2 regions of the Streptomyces sp. NBC_00209 genome follow, and region 1 is predicted to be linked to the other one. Evidence: riboswitches for the same ligand, from Rfam matches in the RefSeq annotation. Region 1 holds a riboswitch; the other holds the start of a gene.
What was found. Region 1 has a riboswitch for glycine ahead of gcvT (glycine cleavage system aminomethyltransferase GcvT). Riboswitches for the same ligand answer to the same signal wherever they lie in the genome.

Region 1 (15,472 bases):
CGCGTCGGATGATGTACGCAGCCACAGCCGTGCGGCGCCGGGCGGGTGGGGCGGGAAACCCCGCCGCCCGGCGCCTTCACCTGCCTTTCAGGGGATACTTTTGATGAACAGGCGCTACTTGGTGGACGACATGAGCACGTAGTCGTACATGCCGAGGTACGCGTCGGTGACGGTGACGTTCGCCGCGGAGGCCGGGCGGTACAGCAGGTTCTTGCGGTAGTAGAGCGGAACGACCGAGGCGGTCTCCATGACCTTCTGGTCGACCTCGCCCCACGTGGCGTTGCGCGCCGTGGTGTCCACCGTGCCGATGCCCTTGACGAGGAGGTCGTTGACGCCCTTGTCGTTGAGCTCCATCAGGTTCGTGCCACCGGACGGCTTGATGGCCGAGCCGTTGACGATCTGGTCGAGGAAGCCGAAGCCGGTCGGCCAGTCGGCGCCCCAGGCCATCATCATCATGCCCGCGTTGTTCTTGTGCACCCAGGCCGGGACGCCCGCGAAGTCGGTGAAGTACTTGTCCGCCGGGAACTGCTTGATCTCGGCGGTGACGCCGATGGCCTTCAGGCTGTTCTGGAGCTGCGTGGCGGCGGTGACCTCGTCAGGACGGTCGGAGCGCGCCGTCAGCGTGGTCTTGAAGCCGTCCGGGTGACCGCACTTGGCCAGGTGCTCCTTGGCCTTGGCCACGTCGCCCTTGCTGCCCTCGGTCGGGTACAGGTCGAACTTCTTGTAGCCGGCGACGGTCGGGGGGATGACCGTGCTCGCCGGGTCGCCCTTGACCGAGCCGCCGATCGAGTCGACCATGCTCTGCTTGTCGACCGCGTACTGGACGGCCTTGCGGCACTCGACGTTGTCGAACGGCTTCACGTTGACGTTCAGCGCGAGGTACTGCAGGGCGCCGGCGTACGGGTTGTCCGTCTTCGCCTTCTCGGCCGCCTTGCCGAGGACCTTGGGCTGGGTCTTGGACTGGAGGCCCGTGCCCGCGATGTCCGCGGTGGTCTCGTCGTTGAGCAGGTGCTCGTCGACGGTGGTGGGGTTGACGTTGAACTTCAGCTGGATCTTGTCCGGCAGCGCCTTGCGGATCGGGTCCGACTTCGGGTCCCACTCCGGGTTGCGGACCAGGGTCGCGCCCTTGCTCTCGTCGTACGCCGAGAACTTGTACGGACCCGAGGAGACCATCTTCTGGACGTAGCTGGCGCCCGTGTCGGCCTTCTGCTGGACCGGCGCGGTCTGCGAGAACGCGGCCAGGTAGTCCATGTCCGCGAACGGCTTGTTCAGGTGGAAGACGATCGTGTACTTGTCCGGGGTCTCGATGGACTTCAGACCCGCGGTGGACTTGTCCTTGTAGGGACCCTTGTACTTGTCGCCGCCCTCAAGGTACGCCTTGAAGTACGTCGGGCCGTTGGACAGGGCCTCCGGCGCGAAGTTGGAACGCTCGACGGCGTACTTGACGTCCTGCGAGGTGATCTCGGAGCCGTCCTCGAACTTCACGCCCTTGCGCAGCGTGTACGTCCAGGTCTTGGCGTCCGCGCTCGCCTTGCCGAGGCCGGTGGCGAGGTCGGGGACGACCTTCAGGCTGTCCTTGCCGGCGGCCGGCTGGAAGGTGACCAGCGAACGGGCGTACAGGCGGGAGAAGTTCTGCACCCAGCCGTAGTACGTGTTGCCGGGGTCGAGGGAGTCCGGGCCACTGGTGTGCTCGTAGGTGACCGTCCCGCCCTTCTTGTCACTGGCGTTGACGATGCTCGTCAGACCGGCGTCGGCCTTGGCGTTGCCGCCGCCGCCCTTGCCGCTGCCTTCGTCCGAGTCCGGACCGCACGCCGTGGCGCCGAGCGACACCGCGATCGCGACGGCTATGAGCGCCGCTGTCTTTCTGTTCTGCATGCTGAGGAAAGCCCCCTCGCTAGTCCTGTGCGGCACTGCCGCGTTTACTTGCCACGAGGGTCGAGTGCGTCACGCAGCCCGTCCCCCAGCAGGTTGAAGGCCAGCACGGTGATGAAGATCGCCATGCCGGGGATGACCATGAACATCGGGTCCACCTCGTAGAGGTCGACCGCCTGCGTGAGCATGCCGCCCCAGGACGCCTGCGGCGGTGCGATACCCACGCCCAGGAAGGACAGGGCCGCCTCGAAGAGGATGTTCGTGGGGATCAGCAGCGTCGCGTACACGAGGATCGGCGCGACCAGGTTGGGCAGCAGCTCGCGGAAGAGGATGAACGGCCCGCGGGCGCCCAGCGACCTGGCGGCCTCCACGAACTCGCGCTCGCGGAGCGACAGCGTCTGCGCGCGCACGATGCGGCCGATGTACGGCCAGCTGAAGAAGCCGATCACGAAGATCAAGACCGCGATCCGCAGCGTGAGCCCTTCCATCCCGAAGGCGTTGCCCTGGAGGGACGCGGAGATGGAGATCGCGAAGAGCAGCAGCGGGAAGGCCAGGAAGGTGTCCATCAGCCGGCTGATCACGCTGTCCACCCAGCCGCCGTAGAACCCGGCCACGACACCCATGACGACGCCGATGACGACGGAGAGCAGGGTGGAGCCGACGGCGACGACGAGCGAGACCCAGGAGCCTTCGAGGATGCGCGCGAAGATGTCGCGGCCGGTCTGCGGCTCGACGCCGAACGGGTGGTCCCAGCTGATCCCGCCGAAGCTGCCCTTGGGCGCCAGCATGACGGGGTCGACCAGGGTCTGGTTGAACGCGTTGGGGTCGAGACCCAGGAGCGACTGGAGCGGCTTGGAGAACACCGCGGTCAGGATCAGCAGGACGACAACGATGCCACCGGCCATGGCGGCCTTGTCCCGCTTGAACCGGGTCCAGGCGATGCGGCCGAGCGAACGGCCCTCGATCTCCTTGCGGCCCGCGCCTTCCAGCACCGCTTCGGGCCGCGTATCCGCCCTGGTGGTCTCGATAGGTGCCGTCATTGCGCTGGAGACCCCTCTCGGCCGGCGGTGGCCGGCCCGTGACCGCCGCGGTAGCGGCTCGTACATAGCTAGTTGCGTGGGAGTCTTCAGCCACTTCGCGCACACCCGCCAGACCTGACGGGGAATGTTTGCTCAAACGTGATGCCGTCAGAATGCAACCGATATCCGAACAGCCGGGCTCGACAATCGGGCCTCTCGGTCACAAAACGGCGATAACGAACACTTCGCGCACGAACGCCGAAGTGCCCGCAATGCCCCTTATTTGCCGGGGCCTGACGTGGGATCAGTACGTGGGATCAGTGCGCGGGATCAGTACGCGGGTGCCTGGGGGTAGCCGTAACCGGGCGCGGCGTGCGCCTCGCGGTCGTAGAAGGGGCGGGAGTTGACGCGCAGCCACATCGCGACCGGGTCGTACTCGTCGGACATCGCGACCGTGGAGACCGGCAGCCCCTCGGGGACGGCGCCGACCGACTGGCGCATCATCGCGCGCACCGCGTCGACGGACGGCCGGCTCGTGTCGTACAGATCGAGGCCGACCGCGAGGTACGGGACGCCGAGCGCGGGCTGCACCCAGGCGCGGCGCAGGGAGCGGATCGCGGGGGTGTGGTGGGCGTTCTGCGTGAGCTGGGCGTAGAACCGCGCGAGGTCGAGGGCGGGTTCGCTGATCCGCAGCGGCCCGGCGGGCATCCGGTCGAGGCCGGTCGCGATGCGGCGCAGGTCCAGCCAGGGGATGCCGACGCCGCCGCCGGGGGCGTGCGGATTGAGCCAGACGCCCCAGCGGTCGGGGTAGAGGGCGCGCGCGATGTCCAGTCCGGCGACGACCTCGTGGTCCCGGCTCCAGCCGCTGGCGGTGAGCTCCTGGGCGGAGGTGACGCACGGGGCGTAGCCGAGCCCGTCGACCTCCATGTTCCCGTACTGGGCGTCGGGGGCGCCGGGGCGGCCGTGCCACAGGAGCATCCGGACCCGGCCGGACGCGAGGGCCTGGAGCAGCGCCTCGTACGCGTCGTAGCGCCCGGGCGCGACCTGGCGCAGCATGTGCTCGACCTGACCGGCCGCCGCGGTGCCTGACGCACTCACCCTGGTCCCGCCCCTCGTAGATCCTCTGCTCCGGCCACCGGGCATCGGCCTTCGGCCATCAAACCAGCTTATGCGGCCGCACCGTCACCGGCTTGACGCCGCGGCCGCCCCCCGTCACTCCGGGGCGCGCGTGTAGAAGGGCCGCACCCGCTCGCGCATCCAGTCGGCGACCGGGTCCTGCGCCACGTCGAGGAGGACGAGGTTGACCGGCCACGGCACCGCGACGCGGCCCAGCGCCCGGCCCAGGGCGTCCATCGGGGCGCTCTGTCCGGCGCCGTCCCAGGTGGAGAACTCGACGCCGACGAAGAGCACGGGGTCCTCGCCCTCGACGCTGGCCAGGACCCGGCGGGCGGAGCGGACGACGCCGCTCTCGTGGAACTCGCCGGCGGCGGCGGCCAGGAAGTCGACGGGCTCCTCCCTCCAGTCCGGCTCGTACAGCCGGACCCGGCCCCCGGTCGCCGGGCCGTCGAGCGGGGTGCGCCCGGCCCGGCACAGCTCGGCGACGGCGGGCGGGGGCAGCGGCAGTCCGACGGCGCCGCCCGGGTTGACGGCGATGCCGAGCTGCGGGGGCAGTCCGCGGGCGAACTCGACGGCGGGGGCGACGGTGAAGGACATCCGGTCGCCGACGCAGGTCAGGAACTGGTGCTCGGAGCTGTAGACGGGGACGTACGCGGCCCCGTCGATCTCCATCGCGGGCAGGTCGAGGTCCCGGGCGTCGGGTCCGCCGCCGTTGGGCAAGGGCACCCAGACATGGCTGCGGCCGAGCACCTCCAGCAGGCGGCCGCCCGCCTCCGGGGTGCCGAGCGAGGCGCCCAGCACCTGTTCGAGTTCATTGGCCGGCCAGCCGCTCTGCGGCAGGCTCCCGGCCTGTGCCGGAATGTCCACTGCTTCCCTCTCGCCCCGTTGCCGTGCAGCAAGAGGGTACGGCCTCGCCCGGGCTCCGTCGCTCCCCGGGGCTGTCCGGAAACCGCCCGTCCCCGGCTACCGTCCGGCCGTTGGACGGTCCGCTTTCAGCCGTCGGTCTGTGCGTGTGCGAACGTGATGCGCGTGAGCGTCCCGGCCGCCTCGCGGTCGAGCAGCACCGCCGAGGCGCAGCCGCGCGGCAGCAGCCCGGCCTCGGTGTCGCGCTGCAGCCGCCCCACGGCTCTGCGGTGCCGGGCGAAGGCGTACGCGGAGACGCCCCGGCCGCGCTCGCGCTGGCCCTCGCGCGCGGTCCGGGCGGAGACGTCGAGCAGGACCAGATGCAGGCCGCTGCCCCGGCGCCGGGCATGGCGGGCGAGCAGGGCGCGGACCCAGCTCTGCGTACCGCAGTCGTGGACGACGACGGAGGCGCCGGAGCGCAGCGCCCGCCGCAGTCCCCGGTAGTGGGCGAGGCGGACGAGCGGGCGGTAGAGGACGTAGGGGAGTAAGCGGGGCAGCCGGCGGGCCCAGCGGTCCCGGGCGTCCTGGGAGTCGACCGCGTGCGCCGGGGCGGTGCGGGAGATCAGCGTGGACTTGCCGCTGCCGGGGAGCCCGGAGACGACCACGACGTCCCCGGCGGCGAAGCACAGGGCGCGCGGACCGCGCCCGGACCGGCCGCGCAGATCCCGCACGACGGGCGGATGCGTGCCCACCGCCTGCCGGGGTGGCGAGCCGGACTGTGCGGGCAGCGCGGTGCTCGTGGTTCCCGCGGTCGTCGCGTAGCGCAACGTCATCGCCTCCCCCTGGCCGTACGGCCGACGCGTGCAGGACCGATACCTACCCCCGAAGTGTAAAGAAAAGGTAATGCGAGGCAACCGTCCGACCCGCCGCGAAACCGTGACCCGGCCCACCGGTCCCGGCGCCCCGCTCCCCCGGAATGCGTGCGATGATGACCCCGCCAACTGCATACAGGCCGCTTGAATCCGCGCGGGAGAGTCCCGGTCACCGTGCCGGGCGCCGAAGGAGCAAGATCCTCCCTTGAATCTCTCAGGCCCCGTACCGCGTGGATGAGGCAGATCTGAAAAGCGAGCCGCCCGGCGGCTCCACCCAAGGTGCAAGCCGAACCCCCGCGGGGTCTCTCGGCGAACCTCTCAGGTTCCGATGACAGATGGGGAGGGATCGTCCTCGTCGTCATGCCCTGGGAGCCCGTTTCATGAGCAGCACCCCCCGTCTCACAGCCCTCGACACCCTGCACCGCTCGCTGGGCGCCACCATGACCGACTTCGCCGGCTGGGACATGCCGCTGCGGTACGCGAGTGAGCGCGACGAGCACAACGCCGTCCGCACGAGGGCCGGTCTCTTCGACCTGTCCCACATGGGCGAGATCACGGTCACCGGCCCGCAGGCGGTGGACCTGCTGAACCACGCGCTGGTCGGCAACATCGGCACGGTCTCGACCGGCCGGGCCCGCTACACGATGATCTGCGCCGAGGACGGCGGCATCCTGGACGACCTGATCGTCTACCGCCTCCAGGACACGGAGTACATGGTCGTCGCCAACGCCGGCAACGCCCAGCTCGTCCTGGACACGCTCACCGGGCGCGCCGCCGGCTTCGACGCCGAGGTCCGCGACGACCGCGACGCGTACGCGCTGCTCGCCGTGCAGGGCCCCGCGTCCCCGGCGATCCTCGCGGCCGTGACCGACGCCGACCTGGACGGCCTGAAGTACTACGCCGGACTGCCCGGCACGGTCGCCGGGGTCCCCGCGCTGATCGCCCGGACCGGCTACACCGGCGAGGACGGCTTCGAGCTGTTCGTCGCGCCCGGCCACGCCGAGCAGCTGTGGCGGGCGCTCACCGACGCGGGCGCCGCGCACGGCCTGATCCCGTGCGGCCTGTCCTGCCGTGACACGCTGCGCCTGGAGGCGGGCATGCCGCTGTACGGGCACGAGCTGACGACCTCGCTGACCCCGTTCGACGCCGGGCTCGGCCGGGTCGTGAAGTTCGAGAAGGACGGCGACTTCGTCGGCCGCAAGGCGCTGGAGGCCGCCGCGGAGCGCGCCGAGACCGCCCCGCCCCGCAAGCTCGTCGGCCTGGTCGCCGAGGGCCGCCGGGTGCCACGCGCCGGATTCCCGGTCGTGGCGAACGGCGAGGTCATCGGCGAGGTCACCTCCGGGGCCCCCTCACCCACGCTGGGGAAGCCGATCGCCATGGCGTACGTCGACGCGGCGCACGCCGAGCCGGGCACCGCCGGAGTCGCGGTGGAGATCCGAGGCAGCCACGAGCCGTACGAGGTCGTGGCGCTCCCCTTCTACAAGCGCAAGAAGTAGAACCGTAGGACCCGGCCGGCGCCGCGTACGTGACGCGGTCCCGTCTCACACCGTAAGACCACCGTTCATCCGCACTCCCCGCGTACAGGAGAATTCAGACCATGAGCAACCCCCAGCAGCTGCGGTACAGCAAGGAGCACGAGTGGCTGTCGCCCGCCGAGGACGGTGTGGCCACGGTCGGTATCACCGAGCACGCGGCCAACGCGCTCGGTGACGTCGTCTTCGCGCAGCTTCCCGAGGTCGGCGACACGGTGACCGCGGGCGAGACCTGCGGCGAGCTGGAGTCGACCAAGTCGGTGAGCGACCTGTACTCGCCGGTGACCGGTGAGATCACCGCGTCCAACCAGGACGTCGTGGACGACCCGTCGCTGGTCAACTCCGCTCCGTTCGAAGGCGGCTGGCTGTTCAAGGTACGCGTCGCGGAGGAGCCGAAGGACCTGCTCTCCGCCGACGAGTACTCCGAGTTCTCCGGCAACTAAAGACCCCAAGGGACCACCTGATGTCGCTTCTCAACTCCTCCCTCCACGAGCTGGACCCGGACGTCGCCGCCGCCGTCGACGCCGAGCTCCTGCGCCAGCAGTCCACGCTCGAAATGATCGCCTCGGAGAACTTCGCTCCGGTCGCGGTCATGGAGGCACAGGGCTCCGTCCTGACCAACAAGTACGCCGAGGGCTACCCCGGCCGCCGCTACTACGGCGGCTGTGAGCACGTCGACGTGGTCGAGCAGATCGCGATCGACCGCATCAAGGCGCTCTTCGGCGCCGAGGCCGCGAACGTCCAGCCGCACTCCGGTGCGCAGGCGAACGCCGCCGCGATGTTCGCGCTGCTGAAGCCGGGCGACACGATCATGGGCCTGAACCTGGCGCACGGCGGTCACCTGACCCACGGCATGAAGATCAACTTCTCCGGCAAGCTCTACAACGTGGTCCCGTACCACGTGGACGACACCGGCGTCGTGGACATGGCCGAGGTCGAGCGCCTGGCCAAGGAGGCCAAGCCGCAGCTGATCGTCGCCGGCTGGTCCGCGTACCCGCGCCAGCTGGACTTCGCCGCCTTCCGCCGCATCGCGGACGAGGTCGGCGCGTACCTGATGGTCGACATGGCGCACTTCGCCGGTCTGGTCGCCGCGGGCCTGCACCCCAGCCCGGTGCCGCACGCCCACGTCGTCACCACCACCACGCACAAGACCCTCGGCGGTCCGCGCGGCGGGGTGATCCTCTCCACCCAGGAGCTCGCCAAGAAGATCAACTCGGCGGTCTTCCCGGGTCAGCAGGGCGGCCCGCTGGAGCACGTGATCGCGGCCAAGGCGGTCTCGTTCAAGGTCGCGGCGGGCGAGGAGTTCAAGGAGCGCCAGCAGCGCACCCTGGAGGGCGCCCGCATCCTGGCCGAGCGCCTGGTCCAGCCCGACGTCACCGAGGTCGGCGTCTCCGTCCTGTCCGGCGGCACCGACGTGCACCTGGTCCTGGTGGACCTGCGCAACTCGGAGCTGGACGGCCGGCAGGCCGAGGACCGGCTCCACGAGCTCGGCATCACGGTCAACCGGAACGCCATCCCCAACGACCCGCGCCCGCCGATGGTCACCTCCGGCCTCCGGATCGGCACCCCGGCCCTGGCCACCCGCGGCTTCCGCACCGAGGACTTCACCGAGGTCGCCGAGATCATCGCCTCGGCCCTCAAGCCGTCCTACGACGCGGACGACCTGAAGGCCCGGGTCACCAAGCTCGCCGAGAAGTTCCCGCTGTACCCCGGCCTGAAGTAGCCGACCCGGCGCGTTCGCGCCTCCGGGAGGGGCACCCGCACACTGAACAGTGGGCGGGTGCCCCGTCCCTTGTCCCCCCGCTGTCCCCTCCGCTTTGTCTCTTGCACTCCGGGCCGTCCCGCCCGTACCGCACCACCCGGCAGACAACGGCGTCTACCAACCCTTAGGAGTCACCCCGTGGCCATCTCGGTCTTCGACCTGTTCTCGATCGGCATCGGCCCGTCCAGCTCCCATACGGTCGGCCCCATGCGCGCGGCCCGTATGTTCGCGCGCCGCCTGAAGAACGAGGGCCTGCTCGCGCACACCGCCTCGGTCCGGGCCGAGCTGTACGGCTCCCTCGGCGCCACCGGCCACGGCCACGGCACCCCCAAGGCGGTCCTGCTCGGCCTGGAGGGCGAGTCCCCGCGCACCGTGGACGTCGAGACGGCCGACGAGCGCGTCGAGGCGATCCGCGCCGGCGGCCGGATCAACCTCCTCGGGATGCACGAGATCCCCTTCGACGCGGACGAGCAGCTGGTCCTGCACCGCCGCAAGGCGCTCCCGTACCACGCCAACGGCATGACCGTCTTCGCGTACGACGCCGAGGGCGCCCCGCTCCTGGAGAAGACGTACTACTCGGTCGGCGGCGGCTTCGTCGTGGACGAGGACGCCGTGGGCGAGGACCGGATCGTGCTGGACGACACGGTCCTGAAGTACCCCTTCCGCACCGGTGACGAGCTGCTGCGGCTGGCCCGCGAGACCGGTCTGTCGATCTCCTCGCTGATGCTGGAGAACGAGCGCGCCTGGCGTACCGAGGAGGAGATCCGCTCCGGGCTCCTCGGGATCTGGCGGGCCATGCAGGCGTGTGTGACGCGCGGGATGTCCCGCGAGGGCGTCCTGCCCGGCGGCCTCAGGGTGCACCGCCGCGCCGCGAAGACCGCCCGCCAGCTGCGCGCGGAGGGCGACCCCCAGACGCACGCCATGGAGTGGATCACCCTCTACGCGATGGCGGTCAACGAGGAGAACGCGGCGGGCGGCCGCGTGGTCACCGCCCCGACGAACGGCGCGGCCGGCATCATCCCGGCCGTCCTGCACTACTACATGAACTTCGCGGCGGGCGGCGCGACCGAGGCCGAGAAGGACGACAGCATCGTCCGCTTCCTGCTGGCGGCCGGCGCGATCGGCATGCTGTTCAAGGAGAACGCCTCCATCTCCGGCGCCGAGGTCGGCTGCCAGGGCGAGGTCGGCTCCGCCTGCTCCATGGCCGCGGGCGCCCTCGCCGAGGTCCTGGGCGGCACCCCCGAGCAGGTGGAGAACGCCGCCGAGATCGGCATGGAGCACAACCTGGGCCTCACCTGCGACCCGGTCGGCGGCCTCGTCCAGATCCCGTGCATCGAGCGCAACGGCATGGCCGCGGTGAAGGCGGTCACGGCGGCGAAGATGGCGCTGCGCGGCGACGGCAGCCACAAGGTCTCCCTCGACAAGGTCATCAAGACGATGAAGGAGACCGGCGCCGACATGTCCGTCAAGTACAAGGAGACGGCCCGGGGCGGGCTCGCGGTGAACATCATCGAGTGCTGAGGGGCCGTGCTGAGGGTGCCGGAAATCCGGTAAAGGGGGCTGTCTCCCATTCGATAAGATGCAAACGGCCTGCGACAGAGGCACCCGCACCTTAGAAACTGGGAGCATCCAACGATGACTCGACACCTGATCACCAGCGCGCTTCCCTACATCAACGGGATCAAGCACCTGGGGAACCTGGTCGGGTCGATGCTCCCGGCAGACGTCTACACCAGGTATCTGCGCCAGCGGGGCGAGGAGGCGCTGTACATCTGCGCCACCGACGAGCACGGCACCCCGGCGGAGCTGGCCGCGAAGGCGGCCGGGCTGCCGGTGGCCGAGTTCTGCGCGCGGCAGCACGACGCGCAGAAGGCGGTCTACGACGGGTTCGGGCTCGCGTTCGACTACTTCGGGCGCAGCTCCTCCGCCGAGAACCGCGAGATCACCCAGCACTTCGCTCGCAAGCTGCACGAGAACGGTTTCATCGAGGAGCGGGCGATCCGCCAGGTCTTCTCGATCGCCGACGACCGCTTCCTGCCGGACCGCTACATCGTCGGTACGTGCCCGCACTGCGGATACGACAAGGCGCGCGGCGACCAGTGCGAGAACTGCACCCGCGTGCTCGACCCGACGGACCTGATCGAGCCGCGCTCCGCGATCAGCGGCAGCAGCGAGCTGGAGGTCCGGGAGACCAAGCACCTCTTCCTCCTCCAGTCGAAGCTGTCCGGCGAGGTCGAGGCGTGGATCGACAAGACGAGCGACGAGTGGCCGCACCTGGCGTCCTCGATCGCCCGCAAGTGGCTCACCGAGGGCCTGCACGACCGGTCGATCACCCGTGACCTGGAGTGGGGCGTACCGGTCCCGGCGGACACCTGGCCGGAGCTGGCGGCCGAGGGCAAGGTCTTCTACGTCTGGTTCGACGCCCCCATCGAGTACCTCGGGGCGACGAAGGAGTGGGCGGACCTGGAGCCGGAGACCCGGGACTGGAGGTCCTGGTGGTACGAGACGTCCGACGTCCGGTACACGCAGTTCATGGCCAAGGACAACGTCCCGTTCCACACGGTGATGTTCCCGGCGATGCAGATCGGCACCCGTGAGCCGGTCAAGCGGGTCGACCACGTCAAGGCGTTCAACTGGCTGAACTACTACGGCGGCAAGTTCTCGACGTCGCAGCAGCGCGGCATCTTCTCGGACACCGCCCTTGAGCTGCTGCCCGCGGACTACTGGCGCTACTTCCTGATGGCGCAGGCCCCGGAGTCGGACGACACGTCGTTCACCTGGGAGCTGTTCGCCACCTCGGTCAACAAGGACCTGGCCGACACCCTCGGCAACTTCGTGAACCGGGTGCTGTCCTTCTCGCGCAAGCGGTTCGGCGACGAGGTCCCGGCGGGCAAGGAGGCCGGGGAGGCCGAGCGGAAGCTGGGCGAGGAGATCGCGCGGCTGCTCGCGGAGCACGAGGGCCACATGGAGGCGCTCCAGTTCCGCAAGGCGGCCCAGGCCCTGCGCGCGCTGTGGAGCGCGGGCAACTCCTACCTGGAGGAGAAGGCCCCCTGGCTGGAGATCAAGACCGACCAGGAGGGTGCCGCGCTCACGCTGCGCACCGCGATGAACCTGATCCACCTGTACGCGGTCGTCTCGGAGCCGTTCATCCCGTCCTCCGCGCGGGCCATGCGCGAGGCGTTCGCCCTGGCGGACGACACGGCGACCTGGGTGAGCGCCGACGAGGCCCGCGCCCTGGCGTTCGTGCCGGCCGGGACCGCGTTCACGGTGCCGCCGGTGCTCTTCGCCAAGATCACGGACGAGGACCTGGACGCCTGGCGCGAGCGCTTCGGCGCCCAGTAGTCCCGCACCGTCGTACGTCGTCGCCCGGCCGGGTCCTTCCGGCCTGCCCCCGGCCCCCTTCACCGGCGACGACTCCGTGCTGACGGACACGACGCTGCGGCAGACCGTCCACGTCTCGGCGGGCGGCGACCACGTACGGGACGGGGACCTGCCCGGCGCGACGACCACCGACCACTGGTACCTGCTCAGCGGGGTCGAGGTCTGGGCCCGGGGCGCCACGTCGGCGACGGCCGTGCTCGGGGACTCGCTGACGGACGGCCGGGGCTCCACGACCAACGGCAACGACCGCTGGCCGGACGTGCCCGGCCGGCCGGCTCCCCGGGCGGCCCAGGAGTGCACCAACTACTCACAACCGCGCAGGAGTTCGTGCCGATCACACATTTTCGGTCACCGACTCCTTCCCTCCCTCGCTCGCGGGGAGTTCACTGGACGTGACGAGTGGTGACGCGACAGCCGGGCACGTCAGACGGCGCGCTGCCCCGGTCCGCGCGGAGGAAAGAGGACAGTCATGCCGGCCGCCCCTTCCCCGGCACGCCCGCGGCGTGATCCGGCCGTGCGGGCCGCGTACGGCCGTCGGGAGGGGGCGGCCGGGTGTCCGGCGGTGACCGCCCGCCGCACCCGCCCCGGTCCATGGGCGGGGCGGGCTCCGTCCCGGCCGCTCCGCGACCCCACCGCGCTCCCGCCGTGCCGGTGCGGGCCGCTGCCGCACGGCCGGGCATGCGTCCGCCCCTCGTCGTCGCGCGTTCCGCGTGCGCGAATCCGTCTCGCGCATCCCCCTGCCCTGTTCTTATCGTCACGACGAGGTGCACCATGAGCAAGATCGCGCTTCCCGCATTCCACATGCCGTTCGAAAGTACGGGATGTCATCCGGGAGTTGAGAAGACGAAGAAGGCCGCCTGGGAATGGGCGGAGGCCAGTGAACTCGTCCTGTCCCCCGTGGCCGTGAAGAAAATGATCCGGACCCGCCCGGAACTCTGGATATCGCTGATATTCCCCCGGGCCTCGCAGAAGCATCTGGACCTGTTCTGCCAGTGGCTCTTCTGGGCCTTCCTGGTGGACGACGAGTTCGACGACGGCCCGGCCGGGCGCGACCCCCGGCTCTGCGAGAGCGCGATCGGGCGTCTGGTGGACGTCCTGGACGGGGTGCGGGCGCCCGTCGGCCGCATGGAGCACGCGCTGGACGAACTGCTCGCCCGGACCTGCGTGGAACGTCCGGCGCACTGGGTGCGGCAGTTCCGGCGGGACACGGCGGCCTGGCTGTGGACGTACTACGCGGAGGCCGTGGACCGGGCGGCGGGACATGTGCCGAGCACCGCCGACTTCGTGAAGCACCGCCGCGATTCCGTGGCGATGCAGCCGTTCCTGGACCTGCACGAGATCACCGCCGGAATCGACCTCCCGGAATCCGCCCGGAGCCTGCCCGCCTATATCGCGCTGCGCAATGCGGTGGCCGACCATTCCGGGCTCTGCAACGACATCTGCTCGTTCGAGAAGGAGGCGGTGCTCGGATACGAGCACAACACCGTCCGGCTGCTCCAGCGCGACCGGGGCTGCACGCTCCAGGAGGCGGTGGAGGAAGCCGGAATTCTGCTCGGCCGTATCGCCGACCGGGTGCAGCGGGCCGAGAAGGAACTCGTCCAGGAGATCGAGGCGGCGGGAATCGAGGGCCCCGCGCGCATCGCCCTGGAGCGCTGCGTCCTGGACTACCGGGGGCTCGTACGGGGGGACTTCGACTACCACGCCCGGGCCGAGCGCTACACCCGCCCGGAGCTGACGGAGATCGAGGAGGACGGCTCGATGTCCCGTAACTTCGCGGCCTGACGGGACGGAGCGGGGGCGGGCGGGGCGGTGACCGGGACCGGCGCGCGGGGCCGCGTCAGCGATTTCCGGACATTTCTCGCCGCGCCGCCCTCGCGCTCCCCGATCAGGGGCCGGGGAGGCCGCCGGTGGCCGGAACCAGTGGCCCCGGAGCCTGTCCCGGCTCCGCTCTCGTGCTGCTCGGCCCTCGTTCTGCTCAGCCCTTGTTCTGCGCGGCCCAGAACTCGTCGAACGTGAGGAGCCCGTCGCCGTTCGCGTCGTGGGAGTTGATCACGGCCTGCGCGACCGGCTCGCTGACGTACGGGTCGCCCAGCTGAGCCATGACGCTCTTGTACTCGGCGGCCGAGATCAGCCCGTCGCCGTTCAGGTCGTACCGCTCGAACGCCTTGCGCGCCGACTCGATGTCCGCCACTGTTCCGCCCCTTCGTATGACTGTCTGACGGGGCTCAGATTATCGGGCACCCCGGGCGGGCCGATGCGTGGGAGGGGCAGCGAACGGGCACGCCCTGTCCACATCGTGGACGATCAATGGATCATGTGCATGAACTCATGGATATTCATCGATTTCCAGGCACGTGACCCACCGCACCTGCGTTTCCTCAATGAAACGTCCACCTATGTAGCACTGTGCGAAGAATGCGGCTTTGGCTGGAGAGTCTTCCGTCTGTCATAGTCGGTGGCACGACCCCCATCGACCCGGGCCAGGTCGTCATGAGCGGCCGTGAACACACCCCCCATTTCACGGTCCCCCACAGAAGCCCCCGAGGCGCCGTACCACGGCCGACACGGGGGCTTCTGTCTGCCCGGGGGCGGCCCGCGGCGTCCGCGGAAGAGGCGGTCAGCGGTCGGAGATGCGCATCTCGAACCAGGTGGTCTTGCCCCGGGGTAAGAGGTCCACGCCCCAGCGGTCGGAGAGCTTGTCCACGAGCATGAGGCCGCGGCCGCTGATGTCCATCTCGCGGACCGGCATGAGGCACGGCAGCCCGCGCGAGGGGTCGCGCACCTCGATCCTGATCCAGCCGCGGCGGCGCAGCATGCGCAGTCCGAAGACCCGGGCGCCGGTGTGCCGCACGGCGTTCCCGACGAGCTCGGAGACGAGCAGGACGGCGTGTTCGGCGGCCTGCGAGGAGAGCGCCCACTGATGCAGGACGACGCACGAGGTGAGCCGGCGCGCGGTGGCCGCGGACTCCGGGCGGGAGGGCAGCCGGACTTCTTCCTCCGTCGGGTTTCCGAACAACTCCAGCGCTTTGAACGCCTGTTCGTCCTCGACGGCCGGCAATCTCCGTGCCGCTGTCG
Region 2 (15,472 bases), 4.4 Mb from region 1:
GGTCAAGGACGGAGGTCGGCGTGAGAAGCAGCGGCGACGGTACGGCAGCGGGTGCGCCGTATCCGCAGCAGGGGAGTACGGCCGGCCGGACCATCAGGCAGTCGGCTTCGCCGGCTGCGGTGGCGGGAGACGGCGTGGCATCGGCCGAGGACATCGGTTACCGCGGGCCCACGGCGTGCGCGGCGGCGGGGATCACGTACCGGCAACTGGACTACTGGGCGCGCACCGGCCTCGTGGAGCCGAGCGTCCGTCCGGCGTACGGGTCGGGCACTCAGCGGCTCTACAGCTTCCGGGACGTCGTCCTGCTGAAGATCGTGAAGCGCTTCCTCGACACCGGCGTGGCGCTCCAGAACATCCGGACCACGGTCCAGCATCTGCGGGCCCGCGGTTTCCAGGATCTGGAGCGGATGACGCTGATGAGCGACGGGGCCACGGTGTACGAGTGCTCCTCGCCCGCCGAGGTGGTCGATCTGCTCCAGGGCGGCCAGGGCGTCTTCGGGATCGCCGTCGGAGTCGTCTGGCGGGACGTGGACGCCGCCCTGTCGCAGCTGCACGGGGAGCGCGTGGACACCGGTGAGACGCTGATCGGGCACAACCCGGCCGACGAGCTCGCGCGGCGCCGCAACCGGGCCGTCTGACACCTCTGAGGGCGCGCCCGGGGCGGGAATCGCGGGGGCCGGGGCCGTGATGACGCGGCGATTGTCAGTGCGGTAGGGCAGCATCGGCTGGTGTGAGAGCCGCGCCCACCATCCTGCATCTGGACATGGATGCCTTCTACGCCTCCGCGGAGCAGGCGGCGAAGCCCAGCCTGCGCGGCAAACCGGTCGTGGTGGGCGGGCTCGGGACGCGCGGGGTCGTCGCGACGGCCTCCTACGAGGCACGGCGCTTCGGGGTGCACTCGGCGATGCCGATGGCGCAGGCCAGACGGCTCGCGCCGAACGCCGCCTATCTGGTCCCGCGCTTCACGCTGTACCGCACGGTGAGCGACCAGGTCATGGAACTGCTCGGCCGGCTCTCGCCGCTGGTGGAACCGCTCAGCCTGGACGAGGCGTTCGTGGACCTCGAAGCGGGCGGCACCGCCGACGACACCGCCTCCGCCCTGGAGATCGGCCGGGAACTGCGCGAGGTCATCCAGGCGGTCACCGGACTGAGCGGATCGGTCGGGCTCGCCGGGTCCAAGATGCTCGCCAAGATCGCCTCCGAGGAGGCCAAGCCCGACGGGATGCGCCTGATCGAGCCCGGCACCGAGCGGGCGCACCTCGCGCCCATGCCGGTGCGCACCCTGCCCGGCGTCGGCCCCGCCACGGCGGACCATCTGCGCCGCGCCGGCATGACGACCGTCAACGACCTCGCCGAGGCGGGCGAGGCGGAGCTGGTACGGCTCCTGGGCAAGGCCCACGGCGCCGCGCTGCACCGGATGGCCTCCGGCTACGACGACCGGCCCGTGGTCGCGGAGCGCGACGCGAAGTCCGTCTCCGTCGAGGACACCTTCGAGGTGGACCTGCACGACCGCGTCCGGGTGCGCACCGAGGTGGAGCGGCTGGCCGACCGGTGTGTCCAGCGGCTGAGGGGGGCGGGGCGCTCGGGGCGCACGGTGGTGCTCAAGGTGCGCCGGTACGACTTCTCCACGCTGACCCGCTCCGAGACGCTGCGCGGCCCCACGGACGACCCCGCGGTCGTCCGGGAGGCCGCCGCCCGGCTCCTGGAAACCGTGCACACCACGGGCGGGGTGCGGCTGCTGGGCGTCGGGGTCACGGGGCTCGCCGACTACACCCAGGAGGACCTGTTCGCCCAGGCCGCCGGTGAGCGGGCGGCGGCCGAGGCTCTCACGGACGACGACGCGGCGCGGCCGCGGGAGGACGCCGATGCCCGCGAGGGGGCGGCGGGCGGCGGGCCCGGGCCGGAGGAGTCCGCCGAGCAGCTCGCGGCTCGGCGCTGGCCGGCCGGGCACGATGTGCACCACGAGGTCCACGGACACGGGTGGGTGCAGGGGAGCGGGGTCGGGCGGGTGACCGTGCGGTTCGAGGAGCCGGGGGCGACGGCGCCCGGCCGGGTGCGTACGTTCCGCGTGGACGACCCCGCGCTGCGGGCCGCCGACCCGCTGCCGCTCGTCCCGGACCCGCCGGACTACTACTCCTCCTGGCCCGCCAGTCGGCCGAAGTCGCGGTCGGGGGCCGGGGCGCCGGGGGCGGCGTCCAGGCCGTAGTGCCGGTAGAGCTGGAGCTCCTGCTCGGGGGAGAGATGGCGACCCACGCCGAAGTCGGGCGCGTCCTTGATCAGCGCACGGTCGAAGGGGACGCGCAGGGTGTCGTCCACGAACTCGCTGGGCTCCAGCGGCACGAAGGCGTCACGGCTGAAGAGCCTGGTGCGCACGGCCGCCCATTCCGGGACCCCGGTCGCGTCATCGAGGTACACCTCGTCCACGGTCCCGATCTTGGTGCCCTTGCGGTCGACGGCCTTGCGGCCGATCAGGCTGCGCGGGTCGATGTCGGTCTGCACGGTCCCTCCCACACTGGTCGCGGCTGGTCCACAGGGACTACAGAAATGCAGTTCCGTGGTCTTGGCCACTCGAGAATTCTCGTCGTGTACCCCGCTGGTAGGCTGGCCATGGCTGCTGACCCCGTGCGGGAGAGTCGTCCGGAGCCCATCCGGAGGACGCCGAAGGAGCAAATCCTCCCCGGAATCTCTCAGGCCCCCGTACCGCACGGACGAGGTCACTCTGGAAAGCAGGGCGGGTTGCGCGCGGCCGATGGGCCGTACGGAACCTCTCCCTCACCGACGGTGAAAGCCGGCGCCCGCCGTGGTGCCGGTGAAGCTCTCAGGTTGAGATGACAGAGGGGGAGGCCGTCAGGGCACCCGGCGCCGTGGTGCCCTTCGCAGGTCGTGACAGACCAGGAGGCCTCCACCATGACCCCCCGTCGCACCCCGCTCACGCAGCTGGAACAGGGCATTCCGTTCGAGCAGCGCCACATCGGCCCCGACGCCGAGGCGCAGGCGAAGATGCTCGCCCAGGTCGGTTACGGCTCGCTGGACGAGCTGACCGCGGCCGCCGTGCCCGACGTGATCAAGAGCGCCGAGGCGCTGGCCCTGCCGGGGGCCCGGACCGAGGCCGAGGTGCTGGCCGAGCTCCGCCGGCTCGCCGACCGCAACCAGGTCCTCGCCCCGATGATCGGGCTCGGCTACTACGGCACGTTCACCCCGCCGGTGATCCTGCGCAACGTCATGGAGAACCCCGCCTGGTACACGGCGTACACGCCGTACCAGCCCGAGATCTCGCAGGGCCGGCTCGAAGCCCTCCTGAACTTCCAGACGATGGTCGCCGAGCTCACGGGCCTGCCCACCTCCGGCGCCTCGCTGCTGGACGAGGGCACCGCCGCCGCCGAGGCCATGGCGCTCGCCCGGCGCGTCGGCAAGGTCAAGAAGGGCGTCTTCCTGGTCGACGCCGACACCCTGCCGCAGACCGTCGCCGTCATCGAGACCCGCGCCGAGCCGACCGGCGTCGAGGTCGTCGTCGCCGACCTCACCAACGGCATTTCGGCCGAGGTCGCCGAGGGGGGCGTCTTCGGCGTGCTCCTCCAGTACCCCGGCGCCTCCGGGGCCGTCCGGGACCTCAAGCCCGTGATCGACCAGGCCCACGAGCTGGGCGCGATCGTCACCGTCGCCGCCGACCTGCTGGCCCTCACGCTGCTCACCTCGCCCGGCGAGCTGGGCGCCGACATCGCCGTCGGCACCACGCAGCGCTTCGGCGTCCCGATGGGCTTCGGCGGGCCGCACGCCGGCTTCATGGCGGTCCGCGACAAGTTCGCCCGCAGCCTGCCCGGCCGCCTGGTCGGCGTCTCGGTGGACGCCGACGGCAACAAGGCGTACCGCCTGGCCCTCCAGACCCGCGAGCAGCACATCCGCCGTGAGAAGGCCACCAGCAACATCTGCACCGCCCAGGTGCTGCTCGCCGTCATGGCCGGCATGTACGCCGTCTACCACGGCCCCGAGGGCCTGCGCACGATCGCCCGGCGCACCCACCGCTACGCCGCGATTCTCGCCGCGGGCCTGCGCGCCGCCGGGGTCGACGTGGTGACCGGCTCCCACTTCGACACGCTCACCGTCCGCGTCGCCGGCCGGGCGGGCGAGGTCGTCGCCGACGCCCGGGAGCGCGGGGTCAACCTGCGCCTGGTCGACGCCGACACCGTCTCGCTGGCCTGCGACGAGACGACGACCCGCACCCAGGTCGCCGCCGTCTGGGCCGCCTTCGGCGCGGACGGGGACGTCGAGGCGCTGGACGCCACCACCGAGGACGCGCTGCCCGAGGCGATGCTGCGCACCGACACGATCCTCACCCACCCGGTCTTCCACCAGCACCGGTCCGAGACGGCGATGCTGCGCTACCTGCGCAAGCTCGCCGACCGCGACTACGCGCTGGACCGCGGCATGATCCCGCTCGGCTCCTGCACGATGAAGCTGAACGCGACCGCCGAGATGGAGTCGATCACCTGGCCCGAGTTCGGCGCGCTGCACCCGTTCGCGCCCGCCGAGCAGGCGCAGGGCTTCCTGACGCTGATCCGCGAGCTGGAGGAGCGGCTGGCCGAGGTCACCGGTTACGACGCGGTGTCCCTCCAGCCGAACGCCGGATCGCAGGGCGAGTTCGCGGGGCTGCTGGCCGTCCGCGCGTACCACCGCGCCAACGGCGACGAGAACCGGACCGTCTGTCTGATCCCGTCCTCCGCGCACGGCACCAACGCCGCGAGCGCCGTGATGGCCGGCATGAAGGTGGTCGTCGTCAAGACCGCCGACGACGGCGAGGTCGACATCGAGGACCTGCGCGCCAAGATCGCGCAGTACCGCGACGAGCTGGCCGTGCTCATGATCACCTACCCGTCGACGCACGGCGTCTTCGAGGAGCACGTCGCCGACATCTGCGCCGAGGTGCACGACGCCGGCGGCCAGGTCTACGTCGACGGCGCCAACCTCAACGCGCTGGTCGGCCTCGCCAAGCCCGGCCGGTTCGGCGGCGACGTCTCGCACCTCAACCTGCACAAGACCTTCTGCATCCCGCACGGCGGCGGCGGCCCCGGCGTCGGCCCGGTCGGTGTGCGCGCGCACCTGGCGCCGTACCTGCCCAACCACCCGCTCCAGCCCGCGGCGGGTCCGGAGACGGGCGTCGGCCCGATCTCGGCGGCCCCGTGGGGCTCCGCCGGCATCCTCCCCATCTCGTGGGCGTACGTACGCCTGATGGGCGGCGAGGGCCTGAAGCGCGCGACGCAGGTCGCCGTACTCGCGGCCAACTACATCGCCAAGCGTCTGGAACCGCACTACCCGATCCTGTACAACGGCCCGGCCGGTCTGGTGGCGCACGAGTGCATCGTGGACCTGCGCCCGATCTCCAAGGCGACCGGCGTCAGCATCGACGACGTCGCCAAGCGGCTCATCGACTACGGCTTCCACTCGCCGACCATGTCGTTCCCGGTCGCCGGGACGCTGATGATCGAGCCGACCGAGAGCGAGGACCTCGCGGAGCTGGACCGCTTCTGCGACACGATGATCGCGATCCGCGCCGAGATCGAGAAGGTCGCGTCGGGGGAGTGGAGCGCGGACGACAACCCGCTCGCCAACGCCCCGCACACCGCCGCCGCGCTCGGCGGGGAGTGGGAGCACGCGTACAGCCGCGAGGTCGCGGTCTTCCCGGCCGGTGTCTCGGCCGCCGACAAGTACTGGCCGCCGGTGCGCCGGATCGATGGTGCGTTCGGTGACCGTAACCTCGTCTGCTCGTGCCCGCCCCTGGACGAGTACGACAACTGACGCGGACATGCGTCGGGGCCGGTGCGGAGACTTTTCTCCGGGCCGGCCCCTTCCTCTTTCCGTCCGGGCCGCTCAGGCGGCCTTGACCACCCGGTTCGCGGCCAGGGGCCTGTGCGGGGCGATGATCTGCCCGTCCGGAAGCAGCTCACCGGTGTCCTCGAAGAGCAGGACGCCGTTGCACAGCAGGCTCCAGCCCTGCTCCGGGTGGTGGGCCACCTGGCGGGCGGCCTCCCGGTCGGCTGAGTCGGCTGTCGGGCAGGGTGGCTGATGCTGGCACATGGATGGGTTCTTTCGCTGCGTCGAGTTGAGTGACCTGCGGTGTGAAGAGGTGTTCATGACCGCCCCCGTATCGATCGGTCGCATCCCAGTGTTGCCCCACGGGCGACAATCCGCAGGGATTTCGCCGCAGCGCTTCCACTCCTCCCATGACGCGTCACCCGCCCGGACGGTTCAACTCAACTGCACTGTCACTTCGGGTGGTTCGGGGTGGCCGGATGGGACTAGTCCGGATGGGCGGGGTGCCGTACGCGTGACCGTGTGCTGTGCCCCGCCGCCGGACGGGGCGACGGGGCACAGCACACGGAGAGGACGGCCGCCGGCCTCAGGCCGGGGCGGGCGAGCCCAGCAGCGGACCGGGGCCGGGTGTGATGCGGGTGGTGATCACCGGCAGCAGGTCGGCGGCCCGGTGCGGCCGGTGGGCGGCGAAGCCGGGCGGTGCCGGGGACAGCGGCACGAGCACGTCGTCCGGGCCCGGTGCGCCGCAGGACGCGTCCGCCGTGGGGTCGCCGTGCAGCCACAGGGCCAGCATGTACAGGTCGGGGATGGACAGCAGCCTCGGCTGGTAGAAGCCGCTCATCCCCTCCGCCTGGCGCAGCGCAAGCTCCGTCGAGGCGATGTACGGGCCCTCGAAGAAGTGCGAGAAGGTCCAGCCGTCCGCGGTGAGCATGGTGTCGGCCGCCGCCACCGCCCGCTCCGAGCTGCGGATCTGGAAGCGCCAGGCGGCGAGCCGGGTGGCGGGTGCGAGCCCGCCCTGGGTGACGCCCAGCACATGGACGGGCAGCGGGTGTTCGGGGCTCAGAGGTCCCTGTGCGGACCGCAGGGCGGGCGTGCGGGCCTCGCGGACCGCGGTCGGTGAACCGAGCGCCGCGAGGACGCTGCGCAGCGCGGGCGCGGGGGCCGGGGGAACATGCAGCGGCATAGTGGGTCGCCTCTCACTTCGGAGACACGGTGGTGCGCGGGCGGGTGCGGACGGCGTTGTCGGCGGGCGGGGCCAGAGGAGGCCGGTGACTGAGCCGGTGCGTCAACTCTCTGCCTCGTCCGCGGAGTTTATACGACACGTGTTCACGCGGTGTTTCCACTAGCCGCCGCGGCTATTGCCGGCAAGGCGGTATCCGGACTTTATTATGCGGAGATCATGCTGATTCGGCGCGAGCGGCACAGCCGCCGCCTCGGGTTTTTCCCGCGCCGCGGTCGGCCGAAACCCATCGGCGCTTTACGGGCTCGCCGTACGGGAAACAGCCCGGTGCGTCATGCCGAGCGAATGTGCCCGGGGCTCCGGCGCTCAGATTAGCGTGTGTGCGCCGTCCGCGGGGCGTTACGGATCACGTCCTGCGGGCATTATCGATCGTGATGCGGGCGGCCCGGGCCGCGTGCCGGCCACTTGAGGAGGACACTTCGATGGGGGAGAAGGTCGTCGCGGGCGCCTTTGACCTGTCCGACCGGCAGAGGTACCGGAGGAAGCTGCACCAGTGCGTGGAAGCACTGTCCGGGCTCCTGGCCGAGCGGCGGTTCGACCGGCCGCGCAACCTCATGGGCATGGAGATCGAACTGAATCTCACGGGCGCCGACGCCATGCCGAAGATGTTGAATGGGCAGGTACTGGAGCGCATCGCGAGTCACGATTTCCAGACGGAACTGGGGATGTTCAATCTTGAGGTGAACATAGTCCCCCATCATCTGTCGGGGCGTGTTCTGGATCAGTTGGCCGAAGAGCTGCGGACCGGGCTCGGATATGCCGACCGGAAGGCCGGCGAAGTCGATGCCGGGATCATGATGATCGGAATCCTGCCGACACTCGGCCGTGACGACATGGTCCGGTCCAATCTCTCCGACGTCGATCGCTACGCCCTCCTGAACGATCAAATGCTGGCGGCGCGCGGCGAGAGTTTCTCGCTCGATATCGAAGGCGTCGAGCGGCTGGTCGCCACTGCCGGATCGATCACCCCGGAGGCGGCCTGCACCTCGCTGCAACTGCATCTCCAGGTCACTCCGGAACGCTTCGCCGACGTGTGGAACGCGGCGCAGGCCGTCGCCGCCGTCCAGGTCGCCCTGGGGGCCAACTCGCCGTTCCTCTTCGGCCGGGAGGTGTGGCGGGAGTCGCGGCCGCCGCTGTTCGAGCAGGCCACGGACACCCGGCCGCCCGAACTGCGCAACCAGGGCGTGCGGCCCAGGACCTGGTTCGGGGAGAAGTGGATCGGCTCGGTCGAGGAGCTCTTCGAGGAGAACCTGCGGTACTTCCCGCCGCTCCTGCCCATCTGCGACGAGGAGGAGCCCCTGCGCGTCCTCGCCGACGGCGGGGTCCCCCAGCTGAAGGAGCTGGTCCTCCACAACGGCACGGTCTACCGCTGGAACCGCCCGGTGTACGGGATCGCCGACGGCGTCCCGCACCTGCGCGTGGAGAACCGGGTGCTGCCCGCGGGCCCGACCGTCGCCGACGTCATCGCCAACACCGCGCTGTACTACGGCCTGGTCCGGGCGCTGGCGGAGGAGTCGCGTCCGGTGTGGACCCGGATGCCGTTCTCCGCCGCCGCGGAGAACTTCGAGACCGCGTGCCGCCACGGCATCGAGGCCGAGCTGCTGTGGCCCCGGCCCGGCCGCTCCGGCGGGCTGACCCGGGTGCCCGTGACCAAGCTGATGCGCGACGAGCTGCTGCCGCTCGCCGCCGCCGGGCTCGACGGCTGGAACATCGAGCCGGCGGACCGGGAGCACTACCTCGGGATCATCGAGGAGCGCTGCAAGCGGCGGACGAACGGCGCGTCCTGGCAGGCGGACACCTACCACCGGGCGCGCGAGGCGGGCCTCGACCGGGGTGCCGCCCTCGCCGCGATGACCCGGCGCTACGGCGAGCTGATGCAGGGCGGCGACCCCGTGCACACCTGGCCGGCGGGCATCCCGGCACCGTGAGCGGCGGGGCCGGTCCGTGCTCCGGACCGGCCCCTACTCGCCGGCCGCGCGGGCGCCCTGGCCCGCCGTCATCACCGCCTGGAGGATCACCGCCTGGATCTCGGCCGGGTCGCTCACCTGGTAGCCGCCGCCCCCGGTGACCTCGGCGATCTCGTCCAGCTCCTCGCGGTCCGCCTCGGGCCCGACGGCGATGGCCAGCAGCGGGACCGGGCGCGTCGGGTCGGCGATGGACTTCAGCTCCTTGACGAGGGCGGAGCGCGAGATGGACCGCTCGTCCTGGTTCGACCCGTCCGTGAGGATCACCACCGCGTTGAACTTGCCCTTCACATACGTGCGCTGCGCCTCCTTGTACGCGGCGAGGGCGGTGTCGTACAGACCGGTCGCGCCGTCCGGCACCGGGCGCAACGCGGCGAACGCGGTGGCGAGCTTCTCCCGGTGGGTGCCGCCGCCCTTCGCGGGGTCGCCGAGCCTGGCGGTCGTCACCAGCTGCCGGTAGTCCTTGTCGCCGTCGAGCGTGGTCGCGAACTCCCAGAGCCCGATCTCGTCGTTCGGGGTGAACTGGTTGAGCGCCTGGATCAGCGAAGCCTTGGTGACGTCCATCCGGGACTGGTTGCGGCCCGGCACCGTCGCGGCCATGGAACCGGAGGCGTCGACGACAGTGGTGAGCCGCGCGCTCTGCACGGTGATCGTCCACATGCCGAGCGTCTCCTGCAGGGCCTCGTCCGTCGGGGCGGGCGGCTGCGTCGCGTCGTACGGCTGCGGAGACCGGCCGCCCGCCGCCGCGACCAGCTTCTCGTCCGCCGCGCCGTACGTGGTCCGGAAGCCGTGCTCCCGGAGGGTGCTCAGGGAGCTCTCCTCGGAGAGCAGGATCATGAACCGCAGCGCGGCCCGGCGCTCGTCCGTGGACTGGCGGCGCTCGTCCACCATCGTGAGCGGGTAGTTGAGCGGCGGGGTGCCGTCCTCGGGATAGAACAGGTCCAGCTTGCCGTCGGCCGCCGACTCGGCGTTGTGGGCGAAGGCGGCCTGTTCGGAGAGGAGTACCGCCTGGTTGCGTGCCGGGTTGCCCTCCTCCGCGCCCGAGCCGTCCTGCGGCAGGGTCGCCACGACCTGGGTGTCCCCGTCGGACATCCGCTGGGCGAGCAGCTTCGCGGTGGCCGCGACCCGGGTGTCGCTGTCGCCGCCCTGCTTCCCGGCGGAGGTGCCGATGCTGTTCAGGGCCAGCAGGCCGGTCGCCGAGCGCGCGGGGTCGGCGGAGCCGAGACGTACCCGGTCGGACTCCATGGCCGCACCCGTCAACGCGGCCCAGGTGTACGTCTTCTTCGGCCAGCCGAGGTGCTTGGCGGCCGCGGGGACCGCGGCGAGGGCGACCGGTGAGGTGGCGACGGAGCCGCCGGGGGTGATGGGGGTGCCGTCGCCGGCGCCCTTGGCCCTGGTCAGCCACAGGTCCGAGTCGGGCAGCCATATCTGGTAGTCGGGGCGGGTTCCGCTCGCGAGCGCGTCCGCCACCTTGTACGAATCGCGGGCCACCACGTTCACGTCGACGCAGCGCCCGTCGGAGCGCACCTCGTCCGTACGTGCCCGGTCGGCGATGACGCGTACGGCGGGGGCGATGTCCGGAGAGGCCACCATCGACAGATGGACCGCGCTCTCCTCGCACGACTTCGAGAACGGGAGCAGGCCGCCCTGCACCGCGACCGCCGCTCCCCCCGCCACGGCGAGGACGAGCACGGTGGCGATCGCCACGGTCCGGCGGCGGCGCGGTGGACGGTCCCCGCCTCCGGCCGCCGCGCGGTCATCGGGCAAGCTGTGACGTCCCATGTCGGTGGTGCCCCTCCTTGAGGATGTACAAGGAAAAGGGGGACCACACCATCGGCAATGGTGCTCGTCCCCCGGCCAGTCGCGCATGATCTTCGTACCTGCATTCGAGACCCTAGCGGGGCGGCGAGGGGCTTGGGACGCGAATGCACAACTGAGGGCAGGTGTACAGGTGGAGGCGGGGCGCGTGGCTGATTCTTATCCCCAGGAGGCCGTGTCACAACGGATTCTCCGGTCCGAGACGGTGCTGGTACTGGCGCTCTCGCTGGGGGCGAGCGGTGTATCCGCCCTTATCAGCTTTGTCGGATCGCTGACGAAGCCAGGGGGTTTGAAGGATCAGGCGGCGACCCTCAACAGCTCGGCCGCCCCGGGCCGCCCTTGGCTGGATCTCGCCTGGCAGCTCTTCGGCATCACGACCGCGCTGGTGCCCGTCGCGCTCGTCGCGCATCTGCTCATCCGGGAAGGGACCGGACTGCGGGCCCTCGGCTTCGACCGCACCCGGCCGGGGCAGGACGTGGCACGGGGCGCGGTCGTCGCGGCGGGCATCGGCAGCGCCGGGCTGGCCTTCTACCTGGTGGCCAGGGCCGCCGGCTTCAACCTCACCGTCGTGCCCGAGTCGCTGCCCGACGTGTGGTGGAAGTTCCCCGTGCTCATCCTGTCGGCCCTCCAGAACGCCGTACTGGAGGAGGTGATCGTCGTCGGCTATCTGCTGCGCCGGCTGGGGCAGCTGGGCTGGACGCCCATGGCGGCCCTAGTGGCGAGCGCGGTGCTGCGCGGCTCGTACCACCTCTACCAGGGCATCGGCGGCTTCATCGGCAACATGGCGATGGGCGTCGTCTTCGTGCTGCTCTACCGGCGCTGGCAGCGGGTGGGCCCACTCGTCGCGGCCCACGCGCTCCTGGACATCGGCGCCTTCGTCGGTTACGCCCTGCTCGCCGGGAAGGTGGGCTGGCTGCCCACCCCGTGAGCCCCGGGGCAGGGGGTGTCCTGCCGACCGGGGCCGGGTCCGCTACGGGCCGACGAGCAGTTCACCGTCCAGCACCGTGACCGCGCGGCCCGACAGCAGAGTGCGCTCGCCGCGCAGCGATGTCCGTACGAGACCCGAGCGGGCGGACGCCTGAAGTCCGGTCAGCTCGTCGCGGCCGAGCCGGGCCGACCAGAACGGGGCCAGGGCGGTGTGCGCGCTGCCGGTCACCGGATCCTCGTCGATGCCCACCGCCGGGAAGAAGCCGCGCGAGACGTAGTCGTACGCACGCATCGGCGCGGCGGCGGCCGTGGCGATGACGCCGCGCCGCGAGAGGGCGGCCAGTGCCGCGAGGTCCGGGGCCAGTGCCCGTACGGCCGCCTCGTCCGTCAGCTCCACCAGCAGGTCCCCGACCTGCGCACCCGTGTCGTGCACGGACAGCGGCTCCGCTCCCAGGGCTTCCGCGAGGCCGTCCGGCGCGGGCTCGGGGGTCAGCGGGGCGGTCGGGAAGTCGAGCGTGAGCGAACCGTCCGGGTGGGCGGTCGACGTCAGCGTGCCGCACCGGGCGGCGAAGCGGACCGTGCCGGTGGCGGCGCCCGTGGTGTGCAGGACGTGGGCCGTGGCGAGGGTGGCGTGGCCGCACATGTCCACCTCGGTGACCGGGGTGAACCACCGCAGCGCCCAGTCGGCGTCGCCGCCCGGCGGCAGCGGGTGGGCGAACGCGGTCTCGGGGAGGTTCAGCTCGCCGGCGACCCGCTGGAGGAAGGCGTTCTCGGGGAAGCCCTCGGTGCCGAACAGCAGGACGCCTGCGGGGTTGCCGGAGAAGGGGCGGTCGGTGAACGCGTCTACGGTGCGAATCCTCATGCGCCGACCGTAGGACTCCGTCCCGGCCCGGAACCAAGGCCAATCGCGGACCGGTGGCCCCGAAACCGCGCCGCGCTTGACCTTGTCACGGTGACAACCGCTTCACTCGGCCGCGAGGAGGTGGTCCCGATGACCACGGCGAACGAGGACACAGCCGTCACGCAAGCGCTGCGCGGGCTGGAACACGGAGACGCGTCGGTGCGGCTGCGGACCGCGCTGGCGGTCGGATCGGCGCCGGACACGCGGCTGGTCGACCGGCTCGTGGAGCGGTGCGCAGCCGAGCCGGACTTCTCCGTACGGGAGATGCTGACCTGGGCGCTCACCCGGCACCCACAGGACCTGACGGTGCCCAGGCTCGTCGCCGAGCTCCGTGCGGAGCGCCCGCAGGCCCGCAGTCAGGCCCTGCACACGCTGTCCAAGACCGGGGACCGGCGGGCCTGGCCGGCGATCACCCGGGCCCTGCTCACCGACCCCGACGACGAGGTGGCGCGCGCCGCGTGGCGGACCGCGGTCGTCCTCGTGCCCGAGGACGAGGCGCCCGCGCTCGCCGCGGTGCTGGCCGGGCAGCTCGGGCGTGGGGGCCGCGAGACGCGGCTGAGTCTCAGCCGGGCGCTGATCGCACTCGGTGCGGCGGCCGGGCCGGTGCTGGACGCCGCCGCCGCGCACCCCGACCCCCGAGTCCGCGAGCACGCCCTCGCCACGGAGGAGCTGCGGCGCGACCCGGACGCCGGGTTCGACCTCGCGATCGAGGAGGCGAAGCGGAGGGTGGCCCTCGGGGCTTACGGTGATCCAGCCTGATTCAAACGAAAGGCCCTGGGTGTTGATCGGTGAGGTGGCGCGGCGGTCCGGGGTCAGCGCGCGCATGCTCCGGCACTACGAGTCGCTGGGGCTGGTGCGGCCGACGGGGCGCAACGACGTCGGATACCGGGAGTACTCCGGCGAGGACGTCCGGCGCATCTTCCACATCGAGAGCCTGCGGTCCCTCGGTCTCTCGCTGCGCGAGGTGGGGCGCGCCCTGGACGATCCCGGCTTCAGCCCGGCCGGTCTTGTGGACGACCTCGTCCGGCGGACCCGGGAACGGATCGCGGGCGAGACGGAGCTGCTGAACCGGCTGAGCCGGATCGGCGCCGCCGAACCCGGGGACTGGGAGGGCGTCCTGCGTACCGTCTCCCTTCTCCAGGCCCTGGGCTCCGCCAGCCCGGGCACCCGGCAGCGGGCGGCGCTGTCCTCTGCGGGCGAGGCGCCCGTGCCGGTGGAGGCCCTGGTCGAGGCGGTCCTGAGCGAGCGGGACCCGAGCGTGGCGGGTGCGCTGCGGTGGGCCCTGGCGCGGGCGGGCAGCGGGCTCACCCTGCTGGCGGAGGGCCTGGACTCGCCGGTCGCGGCGGTGCGCGCCCGTGCGGTGCGGGCGGTCGCCGGGATTCCGGGCGAGGCCGCGAGCGTGCTGCTGCGGGACGCCCTCGGTCATCCCGATGTCGCGGTACGCCAGTACGCGGCGCCGGCGCTCGGTGCGCGCGGGGTGGCCGAGGCGGTCCCGACGCTCATCGGCATGGTCGCGGAGGCGGTGCGGGACGTGGACGCGGCCGACGCGCTGGGGGTGCTGGCCGCTGATCCGGAGACGGCCGAGCGGATCGCCTCCGCGCTCGTCGGCCGCCTCGCCGACCCCGCCCTCGACGCGCCCGCCCGCCGCCGCCTCACCCAGGCACTGGCGGACATCCCGGGCCCGACGGCGACGCGGGCGCTGGGGGAGCTGGCGGAGGACGGGGACCGGGGGGTGGCGGTGACGGCGGTGTATCTGCTGGGGCTGCGGGGTGAGGGGTGAACCCGGCCGGTGACGGCGCCGGGTCTCAGCGTCTGACGGCGGCGAGGGCCGCGGTGTCCATGTAGTCGCGGACCTGGGTGATCAGGCCGTCGCGGACCCGGAGCACGAGCAGGCCGGGGACGGCGAACGCGGTGCCCGTGGCCGGGAGCGTCCCCGCCACCACGTGCTCGGCGACGATCACCTCCGGGTCGTCCGTCCCGTACGCGGACACCGTCCTGACCTCGTCGATCCGTACGGGACTCGCGCCCCAGACCGCGCGGTAGCCGGTGCGTACCGCCTCGCGGCCCTCGTAGCGCGGTGGAAAGCCGGGAGCGGTGAAGGGGAACTCGTGCACCGCGTCGGCCGCGTACAGATCCGCGAGATCGTCCGCGGACTTGTCGAGCATGGCCCGGTGATAGGCGGCCAGGGCCTCGCGGGGGGTACGGGCGCGGGCGGTTTCCGGTTGCGGCACGGAACGACTCCATTCGCTCAACGCTTGTTGACCCCGACAGTAGGGTGGGAGGAGGGATTCGGTCAACGGCTGTAGAGTCGCGGCGTGACCACGCCCCGGGAGACCCGTGCCGACCGCCGCCGCGCCACCGAGGCGCGCATTCTCGAAAAGGCCCGGGAGGAGTTCGCCGCCAAGGGGTTCGACCGGACGACCATCCGCGCGGTGGCGGGCGCGGCCGGGGTGGACCCGGCCCTGGTCATGCAGTACTTCGGCTCGAAGCGTGAGCTGTTCGGCCGGGCCGTGCAGACGTTCACCGCGCCACCCCCGGAGGCCGCGGGCGCGGAGGCGTTCGCCGACCGGATGCTGGCCACGCTGGGCCTGAAGCTGGGCGGTCTGCCCGAGGGGACGCTCGCGGTGCTGCGGTCCATGCTCACCGATCCGGCGGCCGCCGATCACGTACGCACCGCGCTCGGCGGTCAGATCGCCGACGCCGGTGCCGCCGTCCCGGCGCCCGACGACCGGGAACTCCGCGCCGCCCTGGCGGTCACCACCCTGCTCGGCGTGACCATCGGTCATCAGCTCCTGGGGCTGCCCGCCTTGCGCG

Region 2: another riboswitch for glycine. It lies ahead of gcvP (aminomethyl-transferring glycine dehydrogenase); the one in region 1 lies ahead of gcvT (glycine cleavage system aminomethyltransferase GcvT).

Annotation. Positions count from the first base shown of each region.
Region 1 covers NZ_CP108121.1:1,814,206-1,829,677, forward strand. Annotated here, with positions in the region: gene OG867_RS07850 (ABC transporter permease) at 1-25, opposite strand, end outside; gene OG867_RS07855 (ABC transporter substrate-binding protein) at 115-1,875, opposite strand; gene OG867_RS07860 (ABC transporter permease) at 1,920-2,912, opposite strand; gene OG867_RS07865 (enhanced serine sensitivity protein SseB C-terminal domain-containing protein) at 3,222-3,989, opposite strand; gene OG867_RS07870 (enhanced serine sensitivity protein SseB) at 4,104-4,874, opposite strand; gene OG867_RS07875 (AAA family ATPase) at 5,000-5,683, opposite strand; glycine riboswitch at 5,868-5,961, shown strand; gene gcvT (glycine cleavage system aminomethyltransferase GcvT) at 6,103-7,218, shown strand; gene gcvH (glycine cleavage system protein GcvH) at 7,320-7,697, shown strand; gene glyA (serine hydroxymethyltransferase) at 7,718-8,977, shown strand; gene OG867_RS07895 (L-serine ammonia-lyase) at 9,155-10,537, shown strand; gene metG (methionine--tRNA ligase) at 10,652-12,358, shown strand; partial or broken gene OG867_RS07905 (hypothetical protein) at 12,393-12,656, shown strand; gene OG867_RS07910 (terpene synthase family protein) at 13,199-14,179, shown strand; gene OG867_RS07915 (EF-hand domain-containing protein) at 14,373-14,588, opposite strand; gene OG867_RS07920 (ATP-binding protein) at 15,015-15,472, opposite strand, start outside.
Region 2 covers NZ_CP108121.1:6,193,653-6,209,124, forward strand. Annotated here, with positions in the region: gene OG867_RS28145 (MerR family transcriptional regulator) at 21-638, shown strand; gene OG867_RS28150 (DNA polymerase IV) at 731-2,206, shown strand; gene OG867_RS28155 (PRC-barrel domain-containing protein) at 2,131-2,499, opposite strand; glycine riboswitch at 2,616-2,713, shown strand; gene gcvP (aminomethyl-transferring glycine dehydrogenase) at 2,908-5,793, shown strand; gene OG867_RS28165 (DUF5999 family protein) at 5,866-6,072, opposite strand; gene OG867_RS28170 (hypothetical protein) at 6,395-6,991, opposite strand; gene OG867_RS28175 (glutamate-cysteine ligase family protein) at 7,471-8,976, shown strand; gene OG867_RS28180 (VWA domain-containing protein) at 9,010-10,794, opposite strand; gene OG867_RS28185 (CPBP family intramembrane glutamic endopeptidase) at 10,979-11,758, shown strand; gene OG867_RS28190 (PhzF family phenazine biosynthesis protein) at 11,801-12,619, opposite strand; gene OG867_RS28195 (HEAT repeat domain-containing protein) at 12,749-13,417, shown strand; gene OG867_RS28200 (MerR family transcriptional regulator) at 13,437-14,438, shown strand; gene OG867_RS28205 (nuclear transport factor 2 family protein) at 14,464-14,889, opposite strand; gene OG867_RS28210 (TetR family transcriptional regulator) at 14,974-15,472, shown strand, end outside.